DNA from 4 places in the Paenibacillus sp. Z3-2 genome. Region 3 is predicted to be linked to each of the others. Evidence: riboswitches for the same ligand, from Rfam matches in the RefSeq annotation. Region 3 holds a riboswitch; each other region holds the start of a gene.
The links. Region 3 has a riboswitch for thiamine pyrophosphate ahead of thiC (phosphomethylpyrimidine synthase ThiC). Riboswitches for the same ligand answer to the same signal wherever they lie in the genome.
Positions count from the first base shown of each region.

Region 1: it holds a riboswitch for thiamine pyrophosphate, as region 3 does, so the genes downstream of both, M1D71_RS02205 (ABC transporter substrate-binding protein) here and thiC (phosphomethylpyrimidine synthase ThiC) in region 3, are expected to answer to the same signal.
Region 2: it holds a riboswitch for thiamine pyrophosphate, as region 3 does, so the genes downstream of both, M1D71_RS04105 (ABC transporter ATP-binding protein) here and thiC (phosphomethylpyrimidine synthase ThiC) in region 3, are expected to answer to the same signal.
Region 4: it holds a riboswitch for thiamine pyrophosphate, as region 3 does, so the genes downstream of both, M1D71_RS16755 (thiamine phosphate synthase) here and thiC (phosphomethylpyrimidine synthase ThiC) in region 3, are expected to answer to the same signal.

Region 1 covers NZ_CP096397.1:443,191-449,072, forward strand. The annotation lists gene M1D71_RS02190 (ABC transporter ATP-binding protein) at 1-627, opposite strand, end outside; gene M1D71_RS02195 (ABC transporter permease) at 774-1,532, opposite strand; gene M1D71_RS02200 (MTH1187 family thiamine-binding protein) at 1,532-1,822, opposite strand; gene M1D71_RS02205 (ABC transporter substrate-binding protein) at 2,047-3,087, opposite strand; TPP riboswitch at 3,296-3,408, opposite strand; gene M1D71_RS02210 (phospholipase D-like domain-containing protein) at 3,770-5,170, shown strand; gene M1D71_RS02215 (hypothetical protein) at 5,327-5,827, shown strand.
Region 2 covers NZ_CP096397.1:937,857-943,738, forward strand. The annotation lists gene M1D71_RS04095 (ABC transporter substrate-binding protein) at 1-852, opposite strand, end outside; gene M1D71_RS04100 (ABC transporter permease) at 1,015-1,827, opposite strand; gene M1D71_RS04105 (ABC transporter ATP-binding protein) at 1,814-2,581, opposite strand; TPP riboswitch at 2,742-2,844, opposite strand; gene M1D71_RS04110 (radical SAM/SPASM domain-containing protein) at 3,127-4,002, shown strand; gene M1D71_RS04115 (pectate lyase) at 4,328-4,996, shown strand; gene M1D71_RS04120 (ECF transporter S component) at 5,383-5,882, shown strand, end outside.
Region 3 covers NZ_CP096397.1:656,694-662,575, forward strand. The annotation lists gene M1D71_RS03165 (alpha/beta hydrolase) at 1-161, opposite strand, end outside; gene M1D71_RS03170 (IclR family transcriptional regulator) at 522-1,265, shown strand; TPP riboswitch at 1,414-1,527, shown strand; gene thiC (phosphomethylpyrimidine synthase ThiC) at 1,947-3,674, shown strand; gene M1D71_RS03180 (thioesterase II family protein) at 4,893-5,591, shown strand; partial or broken gene M1D71_RS03185 (non-ribosomal peptide synthase/polyketide synthase) at 5,780-5,882, shown strand, end outside.
Region 4 covers NZ_CP096397.1:3,738,976-3,744,857, forward strand. The annotation lists gene M1D71_RS16740 (thiazole synthase) at 1-256, opposite strand, end outside; gene thiS (sulfur carrier protein ThiS) at 259-462, opposite strand; gene thiO (glycine oxidase ThiO) at 459-1,697, opposite strand; gene M1D71_RS16755 (thiamine phosphate synthase) at 1,712-2,407, opposite strand; TPP riboswitch at 2,599-2,708, opposite strand; gene M1D71_RS16760 (ABC-F family ATP-binding cassette domain-containing protein) at 2,784-4,334, opposite strand; gene M1D71_RS16765 (hypothetical protein) at 4,473-5,456, opposite strand; gene M1D71_RS16770 (hypothetical protein) at 5,443-5,882, opposite strand, start outside.

The DNA.
Region 1 (5,882 bases), 210 kb from region 3:
CAGTGCGCTGAAAGGTTCGTCCAGCAGCATCAGTTCCTGCGGACTGAGCAGGGCGCGCAGAAATGCAGCACGCTGCTGCATTCCGCCCGACAGCATATGAGGATAGGCCTGCTCGAACCCGGCAAGACCCACGCTGCTTAACCACTTTCGAGCCTCTGCAAGTGCTTCGGCCCGAGGGGGAGCATGTGTGGCTACTTCACCAGCAAGCAGTACATTGTCTTCAATGGTACGCCAAGGGAAGAGGGCAGGCTGTTGTGGCATATAACTAATCTTGCCACGGTGTCCCGTTACCTTCTGACCGTTCATCAGCACTTGGCCTTCCTGTGGCTTCAGCAGACCGCCGATGATATGGAACAGGGTGCTTTTGCCACAGCCGGATGGCCCAACGATAGCGACAAACTCACCTTGCTCGACAGTCAGGGACAGCCCGTTCAGAACCGGTAGCCTGCTCCGCCGTTCGCGGAATGATGCATGAACGTCAATGACGTCCAGTGCAGGCGGAACCAGAGCATTAGCAGTATTGTCAGGTCGATCAGGGGTAGCCGGGTGAAGCTTTTCACCGTGCTTTGGCTCCATTGCGCGTGGTCCTCGTACAGGCTGGACTTGTTCGTCCTGTTGCCAATTCATATGGTCATCACTTCCTAATATACAGATTACATCTTCTTATTTAATTGTCATCACAGCTTCCCCTTGTGAGATGTGCATACGTGTTATTCACAACTACTATGGCATCATGCCACACTGTGTACTACTTGGTATATCCACACATTTTATTACCGCTTCTGTGGACGCCAGCGCACGAGCAGCTTCTCCAGTAGCGCAATGAGCAGGAAGAGCAGCAAGCTGAGCGCGACAATAATCATGATGGCCACGAATAGGCGATCTGTGCGATAAGCTGACTTTTGCAGCATCATATAATATCCAATGCCCTTGTCTGCACCAATCCATTCGGCGATGATGGCACCCATCACGCTATAGGTAGCGGCAATTTTGACACCGGAGAACACCGATGGCAGGGCATGGGGAAGCTCCAACTTCCAGAAGATCTGGTGACGTTTGGCACCAGCCATGCGCATATAGTTCATCATCGCGGCATCAGTACGGGTCAAGCCGTCCATGGCCGCCACCGCAACGGGAAAGAAGCAGACCAGGATGATCGTAATCAGCTTGGGCAGCAGCCCGAATCCGAACCAGATTAACAGGAGCGGCGCCAGCGCGATGGTCGGAATATTTTGACTAAGAATAAGTAAAGGATACAGGGCTGATTTGAGAAAAGGGACCAAATGGAGCACCATCGCAATCAGCAATCCGACCGCCGTGCCTGCCGCGAATCCGATCAGCGTTAACTGAATGGTTGCGGAGGCGTGCATGCCAAGTCGCTCGGCCTGGGATGCCGCTTCGCGGGCGATGTCGGACGGTGCCGGCAGCATCCATTTCTCGATATGGAACAGGGAAACGGCCCCCTGCCATATCGCTATAAAGAGAATAACCGCCACAAAGGGCGGCCATACGCTTTTGAAATAGGCGTGCATTAGCGATATTTCTCCGTCAGGGTATCCATGCTGAAGCCAGTAGGGCTATGGGCGATTTTGATCTGGGAGATGATGCTTGGGCTGCCAGCTTCCACGAGTACCTCATGCATCTTGCGGACAACCTCCAACAGTTCCTCCAGTTCCCCCTCCATGGTGGTGTCGAGCGGGTTCACCTGATACTTCAGGCCAGATTGTTGAATAACTTCAATGGCGCGATCTACGTAAGGATAAGAGTTCTCGCCATTTGGCGTTTTCGGAATAACTTGAATGCTAAGCAGTGTGCTTGCCATGAGAGATCACGGCTCCTTTCGAATGGGTGGTATAAGTCGAACATAGCGAATGTACACTTTACCACTCCGATTGCAGTACCCTCCTCCGATCGCTGTTATCCCCGGATTTCTTGATTCCTTTTCAATGGGGAAATCCCGGGATAAAGGCGAACACTTTGTTTCTTCAGATGGGTTCTGCACTCTTCGTTCTTGTGTACATAAAGGTCAACTTAACAGTTAGATTATTATTTGGGTAAAAACTCGTTCGTATATGCCTTGCTCACATCGATCTGTTCATCCAGCAGTTTTTTGCTAAACATCCAGTCGGTGTAGTTCTGCCATACTTCCTGTTTTTGTTCACCCCAACGCGGGGCGTCATCCGTGTACTTCGGACTAAGCCATTTCTGGCTTGCCAGTACCAATTCCTTGTCCAGATCCGGTACGGCCTTGATCAGAATGTTCGCTGCGTCTTCGGGATGATCAATCGCATATTGATACCCTTCGGAAGTGGCTTTCAGGAATGCTTTCACCAGATCAGGGTCATTCTGAATCGTCTGCTCGTTCGTTACGAGGACAGGCGTGTAGTAATCCAATGCTTCTGAATAATCCTTCACATATAACATGTCGATCGGTTCCCCGCGCAGTTCGGCTTCGATACCCGTCCAGGCGTAGAAAATCCACGCGAAATCAATGTCCCGTTTCACTGCGGTGAAAAAGTCGGCATCACCCATGTTAATATTTTTCACTTTGGATACATCGGCTCCGTCGCCTTCCATAATGGATTGCATCACGGCTTCTTCCACTGGGGAACCCCAACCGCCATAGGTTTTGCCTTCAAAGTCTTTCGGTGAATTAATATTCCGATCCGCCGGAGCAGCGAATCCGGATGTATTATGCTGAATAACTGCTGCGATGGAGATTAATGGAACACCCTGTGTGCGGGCTTGAGTTACACTCTCCTGATAGCTTACGCCAAAAGGCGCTTCATTGGAGGCAACCATTGTATCTGCGCCACCGGCACCTGGTTGTACAATCTCTACGTTCAAGCCCTCAGCCTTGTAAAAACCTTGATCTACAGCGGCATACAGGCCGGTATGATTCGTATTCGGTGTCCAGTCGAGCACCACTTTAATATCTTTCAGGGCGGCAGTGTCACCTTCGTTGCTGCTTTCCGTATTCGTGTTGCCGTTCTGCCCTGCTGGGGCAGCTTCTTTGCCGCCACATGCGGCTACAGTCACCATAAGCACACATAAGAGCAACAATCCCATTGTTTTACGCCATTTCATCTGTGGTTCTCTCCTTCGGTATGTCCGGCCGAGTGGCACGGGGTACTCCTTGGCTTCATATCCAATCATCTTGCATAAATCGACAGATTTATACCAGTTGAGATCTGGATGACGTTATTTTTTATTCAAAAAGAACGTCAAAAAAGCGCCCCGTAATCCGGGACGCGTGCAGGCGTTAGAGAGGTGGCGTTCAGCCATAGGGCTGTGCCAATTCGATATACTCCGATTCCTACGCTGGCATGATCCAGATCAGGTCTAAGGGTTAGTATCTTGGTGGGATACACTCTCAGCCGGCCAATTCCGACTCCCCTGGGAAACTATGAAGTTACGGGCATTACTAGGGTAATTATAGGCCAGCAGGTGGAACGTGTCCAGTCAGGAACTGGATGGGGGCACGTATGAATTAATCAAAGAGGCCATTATACATGCGTATAACGACCTCTCTAGATGTGTGATTTTTATCAATTATCGTGGCGAATTATAAAAGGAAAGCTGACTGAGTGCAAAAGCATCGGATTTCGGGTCATAGCCTACCTGTTTCTGAGTCGCTCCGAGCTGAGCTTTTGATCGTTTGACCTTGACCGGAGTCGCTTGATTAATTAAACAACATAATTTAGATACAGAAGGAGATAGTACTGCTATACAAATAATTACTTTTTACATAAAAATGGGGGCGTACTGAATGATCTTTAAAACCATATTCGCAATTATTCTGTCCTATTGTGTATACGTTTTTTTCACAGCTTACCTTTTATTTTTGGTTCTGTCTCCATCTACTATTGAAAATACGGATATGCAAAAATCGTTAACAGCAGGAAGTACGACAGATCGCGTATTGCTCTTGGAGGACGGCTTTCAATCCGGTCAGGTGAGAATCCAGACCATTCGAGAGGCGAAAACAAGCATCGACCTGGCTTATTACTCCATCCAAAAAGGAAAAACATCTCAACTCTTTTTTGCTGCTTTATTCGATGCAGCTGATCGGGGTGTTCATGTTCGAATCATTTTAGACGGGATTTTTCACAACATGCGCGGAGAATTGCGTGATATTCCAGATGCCATTGCAGCTCACCCCAATGTGGAGTTAAGGTATTATGAACCACTCCACATAGTTATGCCATGGACATGGCATAACCGTCTGCATGACAAAATCCTTCTTGTCGACAACACATATGGCATCATTGGCGGCCAAAATATTGGTGATAGATACATGGCATTGCAACCCCAAAAAGACTATGTATTCGATCGGGATGTCCTTGTTTACAATCCAAACCATAATACGAACACCACGGTTGTTGAAATGAAAAAATATATAGATCGGTTATGGAACCATCCATTCACCAAACCAGAAAAACATGCAAAACGTCAGCATCATGCAAAGGGGTTAAAAGAGCTGGCTCGGCTGGCTCAGTTATATAAAAAAGCTCGGGCTCAGAGCGATCCTTTTGTTAAAGTGTTGCCGAAGGAATGGGCTCAAGGAGCTCTTCATTCCGACCACGTCGCTTTCATTCACAATCCAATCCAAAGGCTGTATAAAGACCCGACCATGTGGAGAGCATTTGTTCATTTCGCCAATCAAGCAAAGTCGAAAGTGTACCTTCAGACGCCATATGCCATTCCTACCAAGAAAATGAAGAAAGCAGTACATCTGTCGATGAATCCAAAAGCAGAATGGGTCATGCTAACCAATTCAATCCAGCAGACCCCTAACCCTTTGGCTTTCGCGGGATACTTAAGCTCTAAGAAACGGTTGCTTGATACCAGTCTGGCCATTTATGAATACCAAGGCCCTTATTCCATACACGGCAAATCATTTGTTATGGATGGTTACCTCAGCATGGTTGGTTCGTATAATCTTGATCCCAGATCCGCCTTTCTAAATACCGAATCTGCTGTGGTCATTTCTGGTTCTGCATTCGCCAACGAACTAACAGAGGCTATGGATATCAAACGTGCACATAGTACGCGTGTGAATAAAGGTGAGCATCCAGCAGAATCTACGAATCAGAAAGGCTCTGTTTTCAAACGAATGGCAATCACAGCTTTATCCAAACTGTCTTTTCTCTGGAAATTTCTGTTGTAGGAAAGAACCCCATCTTTTGAATTGAGTACCTGCAAGTCATCACACGGGAGATATAATTTCATTGGAGTACCCGTCTAATTGTTCACGGAATGTTCACTTATGTGGAGGGGTTCGTCATCTCTATAATTGTCAAAGTAAACAGAGAGGATGAGAGAAGTGCCAACAAGCAAGAAGGAACAAATTATTTTTGGATTAATGATGTGTACAGGGATGGTCGTCGTCATGATGTTCTTCAATCTATGGCACAGTGGGTTACTCGGTAAGATGTCCCCGCTTGAGATACTGCTTCAATTCATATTATGTTTTGTGATCGCGTTCCTGGTGGAGTCTTTCATAGTTGGACCTATAGCGAAAAAGATTGCTTTTTCCTTGCCCTTTGACAAGTCCAACAAGATTTTGGGTGTGCTTGCCATGTCATTATTCATGGTGATTGGCATGGTTCTGATCATGTCCTTGTATGGAATGATGTCGGCATATCTGGCGGATCAATTAAATGGGGCATCCGTACTTCGTACGTACCTTCATACAATCGCTCGTAACTTCAGCCTTGCTCTTCCATATCAATTGATCATTTTGGGACCTCTCGTACGATATGTATTCGGTAAATTCATCAAGGATAATGGGCCTGTAATGCCTGTTGTTAACAAAAGTGTGTGATGCAGCTGTGCCCAAAGTATTTCCTGGGCAATCTTGTGCAACGCAATAATTCGAG
Region 2 (5,882 bases), 280 kb from region 3:
CAAGGCTTCCTCTGGGTGCTCCGTTACATATGTCTGGCCCTCCTGGATCGCTTTGACGAACCGGGTAAGCTGGTCCTTTTTCGCTTCAATGCCAGCTTCACTTGCGGTCAGAACCAATTCATAATAATCAGGCACACCATAATCGACGGGGTTAATCGATCTCATGGCATGTCCTTCTTTCTCCAAAATCAATTGTTCATGGTTAATAAAACCACCCATTATCGCATCCGCCTGTCCGGAAGCCAGCGAAGGAATCAGATCGAACCCGACGTCGACCAGATTCATGTTGTCGGGGTTGCCGCCATCGTGGCTAATCATCGTATGCACCATCGCTTCATACAGAGGAATGGAGGAATAACCGACAGTCTTTCTTTCAAGATCTTTGGGTGAATTCACGTTGCCATTCGCTTCGGTCAACAGATGCACCAGCGGATGCCGAACGACAGCAGCAATGGAACGTACAGGAATGTTCTCGCCACGCGCGAGCAATATTTGGGGTTGGTAGCTTAGAGCCAGATCGATTTTCCCGGCAGCAACAAGTTTGAGTGAATCATTGGTATCCGCAGGCATCTGAATATCGACATCGAGACCTTGATCTGCAAAGTATCCTTTTTCTTGAGCAACGTAGAAGAAGGAATGTACTGCATTCGGGTACCAGTCGAGCATGATGGACAGTTTATCTTTGGCGTCTGATGCTGGTTCTGTTACAGACGAGTCTGTTTGCTGTGCATTGGTTGCCGAATCTGTTGTTGTCGTGTTTTTGCTAGTACTCGTGGTGCTGCATCCACTAACAATCAGCAACAGGCTTATGAGCATGATGGGAAGCAGGGAATATATGCCTTTGTTATTCATAAATGAAGTTCCTCATTTCATCGTTTTGATTTGTAGAAAATGGACAGCAGCATGTTAACGGACAATGTGACAATGTACTGATTGAAGATCTGCTGAAATTGTGCATAAGGTATATTTTGAAGATCGTAACTCCTGTATTTACATCTAATTTCTGTCTAAGTTTTATCCAACTTTCCTTTTGGCTCCATGACGATGACGCCGTAAGCTAAACCGTTTCTCCAGCCAAGCAATCAGTGCAAACAAAATGATTCCCAGCAAGGATAACAGCACAATAGCGGCAAACATCGCATCCGTATTCATATTGCTGGACATGCGGCGGCTGAAGTAGCCGAGCCCTTTACTGCCACCGAGCCATTCGCCAATCGTTGCCCCAACCACGCAGTACACCACAGACATCTTTAGCCCCGAGAAAAATGAAGGGAGTGCCAGCGGAACCTGGAGTTTGCGAAAAATATCCCATTTGCTGGCGCCCATGGTGAGTAGTAGTTCACGCTGTTCTGGGTCGCCTTGGCGGAGTCCATCGTAGGTACTGACCACAATGGGGAAGAACGCGATCAGGAACACCACGGCGACTTTACTCCACAGCGTGTAGCCGAACCACAGGATGAATACGGGGGACAGGGCAATCAGCGGGATCGTCTGACTGATCACGATGAAGGGATATAAGGCCTTTTCAATCGAGCGATTCATATGCATGCCTGTCGCCAGCGCAATTCCGGTCACTATGGACAAGCCAAAACCAACAGCAACCTCCATAAAGGTAGCAGGCAGATGTATGGTCAGCAGCAGACGACGATGCTCAACCAGTGAGCCTGCGATGGCCGTGGGTGCAGGAATGATGAAGGAAGGCACCCATCCCATACGTACAATCGTTTCCCAGATCGCCAGTAAAAAGAGCATGAGCAGAATGAACAAACCATATTGGGAAAACCACTTCGAGAGCCACGTCTGGACGCTAACCTTATCGCTTCGCATGCAATTGTTCCTCCAGTTGTCGTCTCATCTGCACGAGAGCCGGTTCGTAGATCAGGTCCGAATGCCTTGGACGTGGCAAAGGAACCGTCATTTCCCGCAGTTGCTGACCTTGTCCGCCTGGAGTTAGTAGAATAATACGATCACTTAAAAGCAATGCTTCTTCAATGTCATGTGTAATAAACAGGACGGTTTGGCCAAAGCCCTCCCACAGCTCCAACAACCAGCGATGCATTTCTCGTTTGGTTAAGGCGTCGAGCGCACCGAAGGGTTCATCCAGCAACATGAGCTGTCCGCCTGTAAGCAAAGTACGAAGCAGTGCTACCCGCTGCCGCATGCCACCGGATAACTCATCCGGATAGGAATGTTCATAACCTGACAGGCCGAACCTGGCTAATCCAGCCATGATGTCGGCCCGCAGCTTGTCCTTGTTCTGTCGGCCTGGTGCCAACTCGGCAGGCAGCATGCAGTTCTCCAAGACGGTCCGCCAGGATAACAGCAGATCTTTCTGCGGCATATAGGCGACTCGTCCGAGCCGTTGTCCTTGCGGTACATCGGCAATGTCGATGGTGCCGACGGTTGGCTCATGCAAGCCTGCGAGCAGCTTGAAGAGCGTGCTTTTACCTGATCCGCTGGAGCCAATGAGTGAGACAAATTCTCTCTGTTGAACCTGAAGCGACACATTGGAGAGTACGGGTGGATCTTTTTTTTCGGGAAAAGCGAAGCTTACGTTGTGAATGGTTACATGGTTGGCCATCTGATCCTCACCCCCTTAATGTCAGACTGGTGAAATAACAACGACATCCTGTGCTCTGCAAAAGAAACAAAAAAGACCCCCCCATTTCCGGAGAAATGAGTGGGTCTGTAAGTTAGATCCGCAATTTATCTTCACATATACATGATAAAATTCCGCTTACTAAAAGGCCGCTCCACTTCCCTCCGCTGGTATGATCCAGATCAGGTTCAAAGGGTCCGAATAGTCATATTCGTCTCAGCCGCAGGGCTCCCCTAGTGCAAATGTACAAGATATGCAGTTGTATGTTCAGCATATATCACTTGAACATGAACTGTAAAGAGGCAGCATGATGGAATTGTTGAGGTGAACTTGGAGTCAGATCCGAGGAGCGAGGTTGTAATCATACAAATTTCAGTTGGAATGAATTTCTTTTGTCCCTCGTTGTGCTTAGAACAATCGAACAATTTACCTCGTTTCAAGAACCCGATATAATAGGGATGGCGCATATTGGCCGGATCACAAATGCAGGTGGGATTTCTCCCTCCTAAGCAGAATGGGGACCCGAGTTGAAAACGTTCAAAAAAGTATATATTGAGATCACAAGTATCTGCAATCTGGCATGCAGCTTCTGTCCGCAGACACAGCGTGCCAAAGGATTCATTGACCCTGAAGTCTTCAACAATATACTGGATCAAGTTAAACCACATACCAACCATATTTATTTACATGTCAAAGGTGAACCCTTGTTGCATCCCAAAATAGATCTGCTGCTTGATTCCGCACATGCGAAGGGACTCAAGGTGAACATTACAACGAATGGTACGCTGCTGCCCAAGACTCAGCATAAATTGCTTGGCAAACCGGCGCTGCGGCAGATGAACTTCTCTCTGCACAGCTTCGATGGGCATGAAGGTTCAACCGATCGTGACGGGTACCTGAGCAACATCTTGTCTTTTGTACATGAAGCGGTGAAGCACAATGTTATCATCTCATTCCGGCTGTGGAATCTGACGCAGGATAACTTTACGAATGCTCAGATGAATCGAAATCGGGAGACCCTTGAAGTGCTGGAACGTGAGTTCAATCTGGACTTTCGTATTGAAGAAAAAGTGGTTCCAGGCAGCGGGGTCAAAATCGCCCCAAATGTATACCTGAACCAGGATCATGAGTTCCAGTGGCCGAGTCTGGATGCACCGGAAGATGACGGGAAAGGATTTTGCCATGCACTACGCGGTCAGGCGGCTGTGCTAGTGGATGGAACGGTGGTTCCATGCTGTCTTGATGGTGAGGGTGTCATTAACCTCGGTAACGTGCACGAGAAGTCATTCTCGGAGATTATTGAGGGTGAGCGAGCGAGCAATCTGGTGTATGGTTTTTCCAAGCGTGAAGCGGTGGAAGAGTTGTGCCGGAAGTGCGGGTATCGTCAGCGGTTTGGAGCCTAGAATATAAAGTGAATACCATCATGTTTTCATAAGATCACGTTGTCTGTAACAGATGATGTGGTCTTTGTTGTGTATATTGAGGTTGTAAATAGAGCATATCCGAAGTTGATATCGGTACATAACAAGTAAACACGGGACCACAAAGCATGCTGAAACATCAGGTTCTATGCTGGGAAGTGTAAACGTGATCTAATGATTATTCTTGTCCCCTTCCTTATTTGGTAGGATTAGGTTGTATTTCAGACAGAGGTGCACCTCTGGCGAACTTCCAGTACAAGCTCAGGCTAGTACTACCAAAAAACGAGAATAAGGGAGGAATAAAGTTATGAAAAAAATGTTGACGCTGTTGCTGTCCGCTGGTTTGGTTGCTTCCATATTTGGTGCAGTTCCGGCTGCGGCTGCACCTACGGTTGTAAATTCAACTATTATTGTTCCAAAGAATACGACCTATGACGGTCAAGGCAAAACCTTTGTAGCCAATCCCTCCACACTGGGCGACGGATCTCAAGCAGAGGGTCAAAAGCCAGTCTTTCGCCTGGAGGCAGGGGCCACGCTCAAAAATGTAAATATCGGATCACCTGCTGCCGATGGTGTTCACTGTTATGGAAACTGTAATATATCGAATGTGGTTTGGCAGGACGTGGGCGAGGATGCACTAACATTGAAGTCGGCCGGAACGGTCAATATTACCGGCGGAGCAGCGTACAAGGCCTATGATAAAGTGTTCCAGATGAATGCAGCCGGAACGATTAACATCAAAAATTTCCGTGCAGATGATATTGGCAAGCTGGTTCGCCAAAATGGTGGAACTTCCTTCGCAGTTAACATGACCCTGGATAACTCCAACATTTCCAATGTGAAAGATGCAATTATGCGTACAGACAGCAGTACATCACAAGGAAAAATCACGAATACACGGTATTCCAAAGTACCAACGTTGTTCAAGGGTTTCGCTTCAGGAAAAACGAGTCAGTCCGGGAATACGCAATATTAAGGCATTGCCACAAATACCCATCTGATGTACATTAGAAGCAATGAAATAAAGTGAACCGGGAGCTCAATGAAGTTGGGCTGAGAGAGTGGCCTTGTGCCGCTGACCGTACATCTGATCTGGGTAATGCCAGCGTAGAGAACATGGATTTACAATGTGTAAGGGTGAATTGTGGAAAATTAACGTGGGATAACAACAGGACTTCTTTCGGCTGTGGTGAACTTTTTGCTACAACAGAGAGAAGGATTGATATTCCGTCTTTGCGTCAACCATCCAATACATGATTGTGAGAATTGTACACTGTACGTAAGGCCTGCCCGGAACCGGGGAGGCTTTTTTTTGTTTACTTTAATAAACCCGACGGGGAGCAGAGGAAGGAAGTAGAGAAGATGGCAACAACAGCAGGCAACAAGCGATTGAAACTAACAGATATTCTGGTAACCATCGTGATCGCAGTGGTGTTTGGCGTGATTTATAAGATATGGGGACCTACATATGACCTGATGAAACCATTCGGCGTTCATGCAGAGCAGATGATCTACGGCATGTGGTTTATGGCCGGCACGTTTGCTTTTGTCATCATTCGTAAGCCGGGGGTGGCGATTCTTGCTGAGGTTGCAGCTTCAACGGTGAGTGCTTTTCTGGGCAGCGAATGGGGCATGTCCACACTGGTGTATGGTCTGTTGCAAGGATTGGGAGCCGAGATATTCTTCGCCGCATTTCTGTATCGAAAAACCAATCTGTTCGTCACCTGTCTTGCAGCCATAGGTGCAGCGGCGGCTTCGCTTGTGCTGGATTACCAGTACGGGTATATTGATTCACTCTCGGCATGGAACTATACGTTATTTATCGGCTTCCGCTTCATTGGAAGTATCCTGATTGCCGGAGT
Region 3 (5,882 bases):
TAACCATGCAGTGCAATAAAACAAAACAGCAGGAAAAATACAACGGAGAGCAGCAACGCTACGATAATATGTTTGAACCGAATCAGCCTCGGTGATAACGAAGAGGGCAGATCGGATACTTTTGTTTGCAGCGGGGCTTCGCTCTGGGATGTTGGATACATGAATGGCCCCTCCTTTGAAGTTCAGTTGAAGATAACAACGACATGAAAAGAGAATTGCGTCTATTTCAGAACCTGCTTCAGAGCGATATCTTAAAGTAATATATCTTTATCGTATGTTCCAATATAGTCAAAGTCAATTGATTGAGGGCATTTGTTACGCAATTGTTATATAGTTCTTAAGATATATGGGTAACATTCCCTTAGCGAGTAAATTACAGGGGATTTAGTCTTATAAAAAGGAAATATTTATAACTTGGCCTATTCAGATCTTAACTCTTTTTGGTTTACAGATGAGACCGTTTCTCATATAATTTATGTAACCAAGTTTCATGTGATGAAACATGAGGAGGGCATTATGCCATGGAAGATCGTAAGTTAACCGTCCGGGCTGTAGAACGGGCGCTGGATATATTATTATGTTTTACCACGCGCAGTGATCTGGGACTCACCGAAATTGCCAGTCAGATTGGTTTGCACAAAAGTACAGTGCATCGCCTGATGGCTACGCTGGAGGATCGAGGCTTTGTCATCCGGGATGCGGCAACGGAGAAGTACCGACTTGGCATACGAATCTGGGAGCTATCAGCCCATATGTCACGCAGTGATGATCCGGCGATTTTGCTGCTGCCTGCAATGGAGCGGCTGAGAGACCGGTTGGGAGAGACCGTAAGTCTGTACCTGCGTGATGGCAGTGAACGGATTCGGATTCAGGCTGTACAAAGTGATCAGGCAATTCGCCGTGTTGCTCCCGTCGGCGTTAGACTCCCGCTATCTGTCGGGGCTTCCAGCAAAGTCTTGATGGCGTTTGCGTCGGACGAGGACCGTGAAGAACTGATGAATGGGCCTGAATGGCCGGTATTTATCGATCCAGCGGTGTATCTGGCGCAGATGGGAGACATCCGGGATAACGGATATGCCACGAGTTACGAGGAACGTGAGCCGGGAGCTGCCGCGGTATCGGTGCCGATTATGGATCGTAGAGGCAATATTGCAGCTGCGCTCTCGGTCTCAGGACCTGTCAGCCGACTTTCGCAGGAGACTTTGCACGAATACGCACCTGTGCTAAAGGAAGCTGCTACGCAGATGGGGCTCATGTTATCCTGATGTTGATGTAAGGTCTGTCACCAATTAAGTTAGTAATCTGGGATATAAAGGTTGTTTTTATGTCCCGGTTGCGCTACTCTGTAATGGACGGCCCAGCGGGGCCAGCTTCATTGCATATGAACAGCGGCTTGTGTAAGCCGCAACTTGTTAACGTTACTGGGGGAGTCCGAACTGTCCGGACTGAGACGGAATCGCATGAGATTCCGGACCCTTTGCACCTGATCTGGATCATACCAGCGTAGGGAAGTAATCGGCGATATGACCACAACCACCACATAATGTGACCCTTGCAGTGCTCCGTTAAGGAGCTGATTGAAGGTGCATTATTGGTGATGGACATAAAAGTCGGTTCCTTCGGGGACCGGCTTTTTTATATACAGGGAACAGGCGATATAGCGCGGACTCCATGGGCTTCTTTTTCAATAACCTGCAAAAGTGGGCTTGGATAAGGAGAGAAGTCTCATAGATTCATGATCTGTGGTAACCTCCGTTATGTTGTGAACTGTACATGAATGATGTCTCCTCTGGTCTGGTGTAGGATCGCTCATTCTTCTCTGCATTGCGTTGATTTGGGACAGGTACGTAAGCGAGCTAATGATGATACCAACCAATCCAAGCGAAGGAACACTAAGGAGGAGAAAAGTGAACATGAGTACAGGAAATCAAACGGGACAACAAGCGATGGAACAGGAACATACGGGTCAGCAGGTGGAAAAGAAAACAGAGGCGGCCGGACGGGTTCAGCCCTTTCCGGGCAGCCGCAAAGTCTACATTCAGGGCTCACGGCCGGACATTGCTGTCCCGGAGCGTGAAATAGCCCTTCATGACACGAATACTCCCCAAGGGGTGGAGCATAACGAGCCGCTGCGTGTCTACGATACGAGCGGTCCGATGACTGATCCCGAATTTCATGCCGATATCCGGGCAGGTCTACCAGCCCTGCGTACCCGCTGGATCACAGAGCGTGGCGATGTCGAGGCTTACCAAGGCCGTACAGTTAAACCCGAGGATAACGGATTAAAGCCCGGAGGGAAGAGAGCTGGAGCCGAAGAGTACCCTGGATTGCGTGGCAAACCGCTGCGAGCACAGACAGGACGCTGTGTGACTCAGATGCATTATGCGAGGCAGGGAGTCATTACGGCAGAGATGGAGTTTGCCGCCATTCGTGAAGGCGTGGAGCCGGAATTCGTGCGCCAGGAGCTGGCGAGTGGAAGAGCCATCCTGCCGTCTAACATCAATCACCCGGAGAGTGAGCCGATGTTGATCGGTCGTCATTTTCATGTGAAGATCAATGCCAACATTGGCAACTCTGCTGTATCTTCTTCCATCGAGGAAGAGGTGGAGAAGATGACCTGGGCGGTACGCTGGGGGTCGGATACCGTAATGGATCTGTCCACAGGCAAAGACATTCATACTACCCGGGAATGGATTATCCGCAATTCCCCTGTGCCAATCGGTACGGTGCCGCTGTATCAGGCGCTGGAGAAGGTGAATGGCGAAGCGGAAGCACTGACCTGGGAGTTATACCGTGACACGCTAATTGAGCAGGCAGAGCAGGGTGTGGACTACTTTACGATTCATGCAGGCGTGCTGCTGCGTTATATCCCGATGACGGCCAAGCGGATGACAGGCATTGTGTCTCGCGGTGGGTCCATTATGGCAGCATGGTGCCTTGCACATCATCAGGAGAACTTTTTGTACACCCATTTTGAAGAAATCTGCGAGATTATGAAAAGGTATGATGTCGCGTTCTCGCTGGGAGATGGACTTCGCCCAGGCAGCATCTACGATGCCAACGATGAAGCACAGATGGCGGAACTGGCGACGCTTGGAGAACTGACGCAGATCGCGTGGAAGCACGATGTGCAAGTGATGATTGAAGGCCCGGGTCACGTGCCGATGCACAAGATCAAGGAAAATGTGGACTTGCAGATGGAGATTTGCAAAGAAGCACCGTTCTATACGCTGGGTCCACTGACAACCGACATTGCCCCGGGATACGATCACATCACATCCGCCATTGGGGCGGCCATGATTGGCTGGTTCGGCACGTCCATGCTCTGTTATGTTACGCCAAAAGAACATCTAGGCCTGCCCAACAAGGATGATGTGCGGGAAGGGGTTATCGCCTACAAGATCGCAGCCCATGCCGCTGATCTGGCAAAAGGCCATCCACGTGCCCAGCGCCGGGATGACGCCCTGTCCAAAGCGCGCTTCGAGTTCCGCTGGCGTGACCAGTTTAACCTGTCACTGGACCCTGAACGTGCGCTTTCCTACCATGATGAGACGCTGCCAGCCGAAGGGGCCAAGGAAGCTCATTTCTGCTCCATGTGCGGACCGAAGTTCTGTAGCATGCGCATTACGCAGGACATTCGTGCCTTTGCCACCGATATGAGTGCATTTAATTAACAATACGGCTCACAATGTCATTGTGAGCCGGGATTCTTTATCTGAAGTTTTGCAAATAGGAAGCTCTTCGTCTACGAGTTGTTGTTAAGCGAGTTAAACCAGATAATTGTTTTGTTGAAAGCTATAACTTGTTGTTTGATTAACATGTTTCCATAATCATCTAGAGCAAAGTGATAAGTAAATGCGCGACTTATGATTTAATCGGTCGAAGGCATCTCGAGCTCTTTGTATGACAAACTGGCGAACTTCGATTATTTGCTCTGTTTCGCTCAACCCATCATTTTTAATTTTATTCCCCGAATTATCAACACTGAGATTTAAGAAACTCTAAACGAGAAAATTACATTCCAAATCAACCAAATAACCTAAAATGAGAGATCTCAGGTCAAATATGTTACCTGACGATCTACTGTAACGAATTAATTGAGTTTCACCAAGACTGTATAGTTAAATTATTCATACAACATTGAGCTTCTAAGATTATTATTTACAGAGCCAATATATCTGTTTCTTGCTCTCACAGATGTTGATGATCTTTTCATTTTATACCAGTTATGAGACCTATTCGTCTGTATAGTTTGATAGATCAATTACTATCAATAACACAAGACAGTGATGGATTGTGTCTGCTTACACTATTATGAGACTGACACAGAGAAAGTGTGTAAATCGGCAAACAATTAGTATCTTAATCTCCCATCCGTCTTGTTGCGTTTCTGATTGGATGTTCCTTACATTTGGTAAAATATAGAATTACATAGTTAGACGTAACAACTGATTATATTTGTCTTTGTGAAAACTCTAACTTGAAAGCCAAAATCAACTTGACGACTGGCATATAGAGGGATACCATGGAAAATGTGGGTATACAACCGTCAATTTCTGTATTTAAGATGGATGTACTCTTCTATCTAATTACAGAGCTGAATTCCTGGAAATTACTAATTTAATAGAGTTATATAGTAATTTTGACGAATCCGTATCAATAATGGATTTTAAGTATTCCTTGTGAAGTATTGTCATTTGTATTCTTAAATCTATATTAAACACTCTATGAAAAATTGTTGTATTTGAAGAGAACGGCATTAAATGGATAAAAAATTAATTTGAGTTTTCAACCGTTAAGTTTTATTCTTCATCTGACTCATTTAGGATGAGAACACTTTTATATTAAGTGACTGAATTTTAAAAATAAACTGTGAGAGATGGATTTGAATTATGAAATTATTTTGTATACCTTACGCTGGTGGTTCTGCTGCCATCTACAATCAATGGTCAAGTCAATTAATTGGAATCGCTGAGATTATCCCTGTGGAGTTGGCTGGTAGGGGCAGGAGAGTGCACGAACCCTTTTATCGATCTTTTGAAGAAGTAGTGGAAGATGTTACATCAATTATTGTGCAGCAATTAAGTGGAGATCCCTATGCGATTTTCGGGCATAGCTTGGGGGCGATTCTCGCATATGAAACGACTCATAAACTGAGAAGTATGGGTTATAAGGAGCCAAGCATCGCTTTTTTCTCTGGAAGATCTGCCCCGCATGTACCAGACAAGGATGAAAAAATCGTTCACACGCTCCCGGATGAAGAGTTTATACAACACTTAATGGAATTAGGCGGAACACCGCCACAATTTTTTGAAAATACTGAACTGAAGAATCTTTTTTTACCTATCATTAGGTCGGACTTTCGTTTATCCGAGACTTATAGTTTCCAAGAGAGAAGCGACAAACTCCTGTGTGACACATATATTTTTTACGGTAAGCAGGATGATAATCTGTCAGGAGATATAAAAGAGTGGGATCAAGTTTGTGATAGCGATTGCAATTATTTTGAATTTGATGGGGATCATTTTTTTATCCATAGCCATTCGCAATCTGTTATAGAAGCTCTTATTAAAGGTCTAAATTCTGGCTAGTTGTCAGGAGTCATTATAGTTAGGATGAGTTAAGTCCATGGGACAAAAGTTTATTTGAGTATCTAAAGTCAATTCACTAGTCAGTTCATTCATAGTAAGCACAATTAAGAGGGGGACTCACTTGTATGAAACAGTTAAGCGGGAGTGAATCTACATTTTCATTAACACACGCACAGAAGAGGGTTTGGATGATGGAGCAGCATTATCCAAATACTTCGATCAATAATGTGACGCTGTATTTTGTTTTTAAAGGGGAAGCGAATTTAGAGTGGATTGAAACAGCCATTCACT
Region 4 (5,882 bases), 3.1 Mb from region 3:
CAAGCTCAGCAATGCGCACCGCCTCTTCCGCAGTGGCAGCTCCAGCTGTATTTGGCAGAAGAGTGTATTTATCGAGATCCAACGTATCCAGGAAATGTTTCTGGTTACGCTCCTCCAGATTCAGACGACGAACAGCAAAGGTTAGAACCTCCGTTTCAGATGCTTCCACAGCCTGGCTTTGCACTTCAAGATCAGAAAACTTGCCTGTTCCGAGCAACAATCTGGACTCAAACGTATATTTACCAATATTCAACATTATCAACCGCCTCCTACAAAATGTACAATCTCGATTCGATCGCCTTCTCTTAATGCCGTCGTTTCATGATACTCACGTGTTAAAATATGCCTGTTCAGCTCAACAACTACAGTTTTGACTTGCAGATCAAAAGATTTAAGCAGTTTGTCCACACGATTCAATCCGTCTTCAATCTCCATCCGTTGACCGTTTACTATGATGTTCACTGCACCACTCCCTTTCTGTTCAATCGCTCAGGACTCAGCTCCTCGATCCCGAGTTCTTCTGAGCTTCTGCCCTCAAGCAATTCAGCCATTAGTCTGCCTGTTATAGCACTGAGCAAAATACCATTGCGGTAATGCCCAAAGGCGGCGAACAACCCGGGAACACTCTCGCAAGCACCTATATAAGGCAGTCCATCCGGAGTGGCTGGTCTTACGCCTGCCCATGCTCTCAAAAATCGAGCTTCTTTCATTCCAGGTACCCAATAGGTAGCTGCTGCTAGCAGCTTCTGTACACTCTGGACTGAAACGTTCAGATCCGTTCTGCCGGGCAGACTGGTTGCCCCAAGCCACACTTCTCCATTGGCTTTCGGAACAATATAGATATCTTCGGCATACACCGTTCTATCAGGTCTGTACCCTGCATGTTCAGCTGAGAACTGAACAGCAGCTATTTCTCCTTTTACCGACCACACAGGCAAGCTCAGATTCACATGTCTCATTAATTCTTCACTCTGTAATCCAGCCGCTATAATGACATGTTTGCATGTCATCTCACCGATCGATGTGCTGATCCCCTGTACACCATGTTCGTTTGCTTGCACGCGTATATCCTGTATCCCTTCCATTACCCGTGCTCCCATTGCTTGAGCGGATGCAGCGTATGCCTTTGTTAGATTGACAGGAAGAATCTCACTCTCGTAAGGCCTGTAGTAGGCTCCATACGTATCTCTGTTAAGCCATGATGCCTCCTGTTGCACAGTGTAACGATCCCACCACACCTCATCAGCAGACAAAGCAGAATTTCGATTGTTCTTATAGCTGCTTAATTCACTGTATGAACGAAAAGGGGTCAGGAATCCCTGGCGTTGCAGACCAACCTCTAACCCGCTAAGGATAGCCATTAGCACCTGTTGCTCATGAAGTAACTGTCTGCTCTGCCTGGCAAGCTTAGCCATCAAAGGATGAGCAAAATCCTCACTGTCTGCCGCCAGCATTCCAGCCGCGGCGCACGAAGTTCCTCCCGCGATTGCTGAACGCTCTACCAGCAGTACCTCCTGTCCACGGGAGGCAAGCTCATATGCAATGGCACAACCAACGACGCCTCCACCTACAATAATAGTTTCGGCATGAATCTTATCCGGTCTATCCGTAACACTTTTGTTTCTTGATTCCGGTTCAGATTTCAGTTGATGACTGAAATGATTTCTGTTCTGACCCGATACGATCTCTTTCATCATCTCATCTCCTTGATTCAGCGGCTCAGACTTTCTGTATCAACAATTGCCTGTCTTAATGATGCAGCAGCTCGATCCGGTGAATCGTTACCCCATATGTACGAGATCACGGCAACCCCTTGTGCTCCCGTTGAGCGGATTGCTCGAATGTTCGCCGGTTCAATGCCCCCAATCGCAATAACAGGAACGGAGACACCAGAGCACACTTCAGCAAGAGCGTGCAATCCTCTTGGGTCAAGATCAGGCTTACTGTTGGTTGCATAGACATGCCCGAAGAAAAGGTAATCGGCTCCCCGTTCTTCAGCGATTTTTGCCTCATCGATTGAATGAACAGATACACCCAGACGAAGTCGTTGCACATTGCTTATGACAGCAGTGTTGTACATACGCATAGCCTCTTGCCCCCAGTGCACACCGCCATAGGTTTCATTCTGTGAGGGCAGTTCTGATCCATTGATAACGATGCAGCAAGATGGAACTCCAATGCCACGCAAACTTTCAGCCCAACCGATCTTTTGTTGCCATGTGAGTTCTTTCTCTCGTATGTGAATATAGTCGACCCACGGCCACACGTCCTTTGCTGATTTCACAAAAGAGGCTTGATCTTCTCCCCCCGTAGATACAACATGCAGTTCAAATGATCCGTGTACATGTTCATGAGAAATTGCCGTACTGTTCATCTCCTTCCATGCGTGAATGCTATAAAAATACAAAAAAGCCACTCCCGTAGGGGAGTGGCTGCGTATTAATAATTGGAGCAGATGACTGAATGATGCATACAGTTCATTTCGTACAAAACAGCTATGGAACTCAAACCATAACTTATACAAGGAACTGCATGTTTCAACTCGCTAAGCCGACAGTTGAAATTCATTCGAATTTCCGTTTGCTCAGGTCATTTACTGAAACGCGCGCGCCACTTCCCTACGCTGGTATGATCCAGATCAGGTGCAAAGGGTCCGGAATCGCATTCTTCCATCTCAGCCGCATCGTGCGGCCCCCCTAGTGTTCATATGAAGTTGTAGCTTATGTTACCATAGACGGTTTTTTTTGTCACCGTTCAATTCTATTAAACGTTCCCTGAATCGTCTAGTTTTTCTCAGACCATTCTTCGACATTCCATGTTTTGGTGACCCAACCCTCGTAGAAATCAGGTTCATGAGATACCAACAACACCGTTCCCTTGAATTCTTGCAAGGCACGCTGCAACTCAGCTTTTGCTGTGACATCCAGATGGTTCGTTGGCTCATCGAACAGAATCCAGTTGCTCTCACGCATCAAGAGCTTGCACAAACGAACCTTGGCTTGTTCTCCACCACTCAGCATGTTAAGCGGACGGGTAATATGCTCATTTTTTAATCCACAGCGAGCGAGATGCCCCCGGACTTCATTCTGTGTCAAATGTGAGAACTCATTCCAGACATCCTCAATCGGCGTGATGTTCCCAGCACGAACTTCCTGCTCAAAATAGGCCGTTTCGAGATAATCTCCCAAAAAGGTCTTTCCACTGAGTGGAGATATCTTGCCCAAGATGGTTTTCAGCAGCGTCGATTTACCCACACCATTACAGCCTACAATGGCAATTTTTTCACCACGTTCAATCGTCATCGTCATTTTAGGCAGCAAAGGATACGTGTATCCAATTTCAAAATCAATACCCTCAAAGACCGTTTTGCTACTCGCGCGGGCATCCTTGAATTTGAACGTTGGTTTGGCCGCCTCATCTGGACGATCAATACGTTCAATCCTGTCCAGTTGCTTCTCCCGGCTCTTCGCTCGACCTGAGGTTGAAGCACGTGCTTTGTTACGCTGAATGAAATCTTCCTGCTTCTTGATGTACTCTTGCTGCTTCTCATACGCATCAATATGCTGGGCTTTATTCATATCCGCCATCTCCAGGAACTTGTTATAGTTCGCTGCATATCGCGTTAATTTGGCAAATTCCAAATGATAAATGACATTCACGACTTCATTCATGAATTCCGTATCATGGGAGATTAGAAGAAACGCATGCGGGTAGTCCTTCAGGTAACGTGACAGCCATTCAATGTGCTCTACATCCAGATAGTTGGTCGGCTCATCCAGCAAAAGAGCTGTAGGTTTCTCAAGCAGAAGCTTGGCAAGAAGCACCTTGGTACGTTGCCCCCCACTTAGAGCTGCGACATCACGATCAAGACCAATTGCGGACAAACCAAGACCATTGGCCATCTCTTCCACTTTTACGTCAATCAGATAGAAGTCGCCCTGCTCCAGTTGTTCCTGAATATCGCCCATCTCTTCCAGCAACTGTTCCAGCTTATCTGGATCTGCATCCGCCATCTGGTCTGTAATATTCATCATTTCTTTTTCCAATTCAAGCAACGGAAGGAATGCATCCTTAAGCACGTCACGAATGGTTTTGCCCGGCGTAAGCTTCGTGTGCTGATCCAAATATCCATAACGGACCTTAGGTGTCCATTCCACTTTTCCACTGTCTTTAAGCAATTTACCTGTAAGGATGTTCATTAGTGTGGATTTACCCACACCATTGGCACCAACAAGTCCTACGCGCTCTCCGGCGAGTAAGCGAAACGATACATTTTTAAATAATGTGCGATCTCCAAAATTGTGACTCACGTTCTCTACTGACAATAAACTCATAAGATGAGGTTGCTCCTATCTATTAGACATTACTTTTTTTATTGTTCCGAAACCCTATTCTAGCACAGGTCCTGTCTTTTCTGAAAGTAATGTAAACAGTTCAGGAACCTCTTCCATGATTTTGTCATGCAGGCTCCTCTAACGATTAGAGCAGTTATATTCGAAATAGCCTTGTGCAGCTGCTTGTCTTGCATCTGTGAACACCTCTTCGGCACGGTAACCATTACCACATGTGGAGGGGTAGTAATACTTGATAGCCGTTAAAGGATCTACCCCACCTACGATGGCCGTTTTCTTCACAAGTCTGCCTCCACCAATCGCATAATTGTTGATCTTCTGATCCCCCACGGCTATTCCCTGGATAAAAGCCATAATTCCTGTATCATTAATGGAGTTATACCAATCCTCCTGTGAAATCAGGGGCATCGTAAACGTATAGGAAATACCGTTCTTTCTGGCAAACTCATTATGACGGTTAATCACATCAGCCAGATCATCCTGCACAGTGGTTACAATTCTGGTTCGTCTAACCTGCTCAAATACGTCGGCATCCTGAAGCAAAGGAATCTGAGTGCTAGAAGCCAGTTCTTTTTGAAATCCCTCTATCCATTTTCCTGCGTTTGCATCGTAAGCATACACGTAATCGTCCAATGTAAAGTTAATACTACTACCGTTTGAATCGGAATATGTATAAGGTTTCTTGGGACTCCATACTTGCCGAAAAGAATGTTCGCGGTTACCTGTCATCTCTATTTCTGTGGAAAACATATAATAGCCGTCGTAATCCAGGATAACTAACGCAGGAATGTAATTAAACATACTTCGAATGGCTGCGGGATCATCCTGAATCCCCATATTTAAAGCCAACGTCTGAGTAAATGTTAACAAGGCAAGCTCTTTGTCCGCTTTAACAAACTTGGTTGAATCATAACCCGCTTCATCATTTTGCTTCTCATTCTGATGCATCACTGCACCTGCATCCATGACTGCGGTTTGAAGTGCAGCTCTGTATCGATGACCTAGATATTGGGCCTCTTCAGCATCCTGGGTATGGAGCGAGATGATCCAGAAGAGCGGAAAAAAGATCAGCACGAATACAATAGATAGCTCAGTAATCTTCATTGAGGACCATACCTCCATATGTGACAAATATCGCCGAAGCCTGAGCTGTACCACTTAGCCATTCACGAATGAGCATGGAAGGTGTACGATTTGTATTTTGGAGCGTCACGGTGAAAAAGTCCCCTGTCGTCAACGTATATCTTCGGCCGGGATGATCAGCCGGTAACACAACTGAGGACGGGAATAGTCGCTCTCGAATCTGAGCGAAATAATATCCATCCTGTACAATCTCGTAGGTCCCGGTAAAACTGTTATTGTCCATAGGGTCCGTATAATGAGGTACATATTTTTTATGCAAATGTTCCATCGACACCTCATACACATTGCCCGTCTGAGCCAATTGCTCCTCAAACTCAGCCAACATTCGAGGTGAAATGTACCCTTTCGTTCGGACAGCATCAACAAGACGTGTTACATTCTGAACAG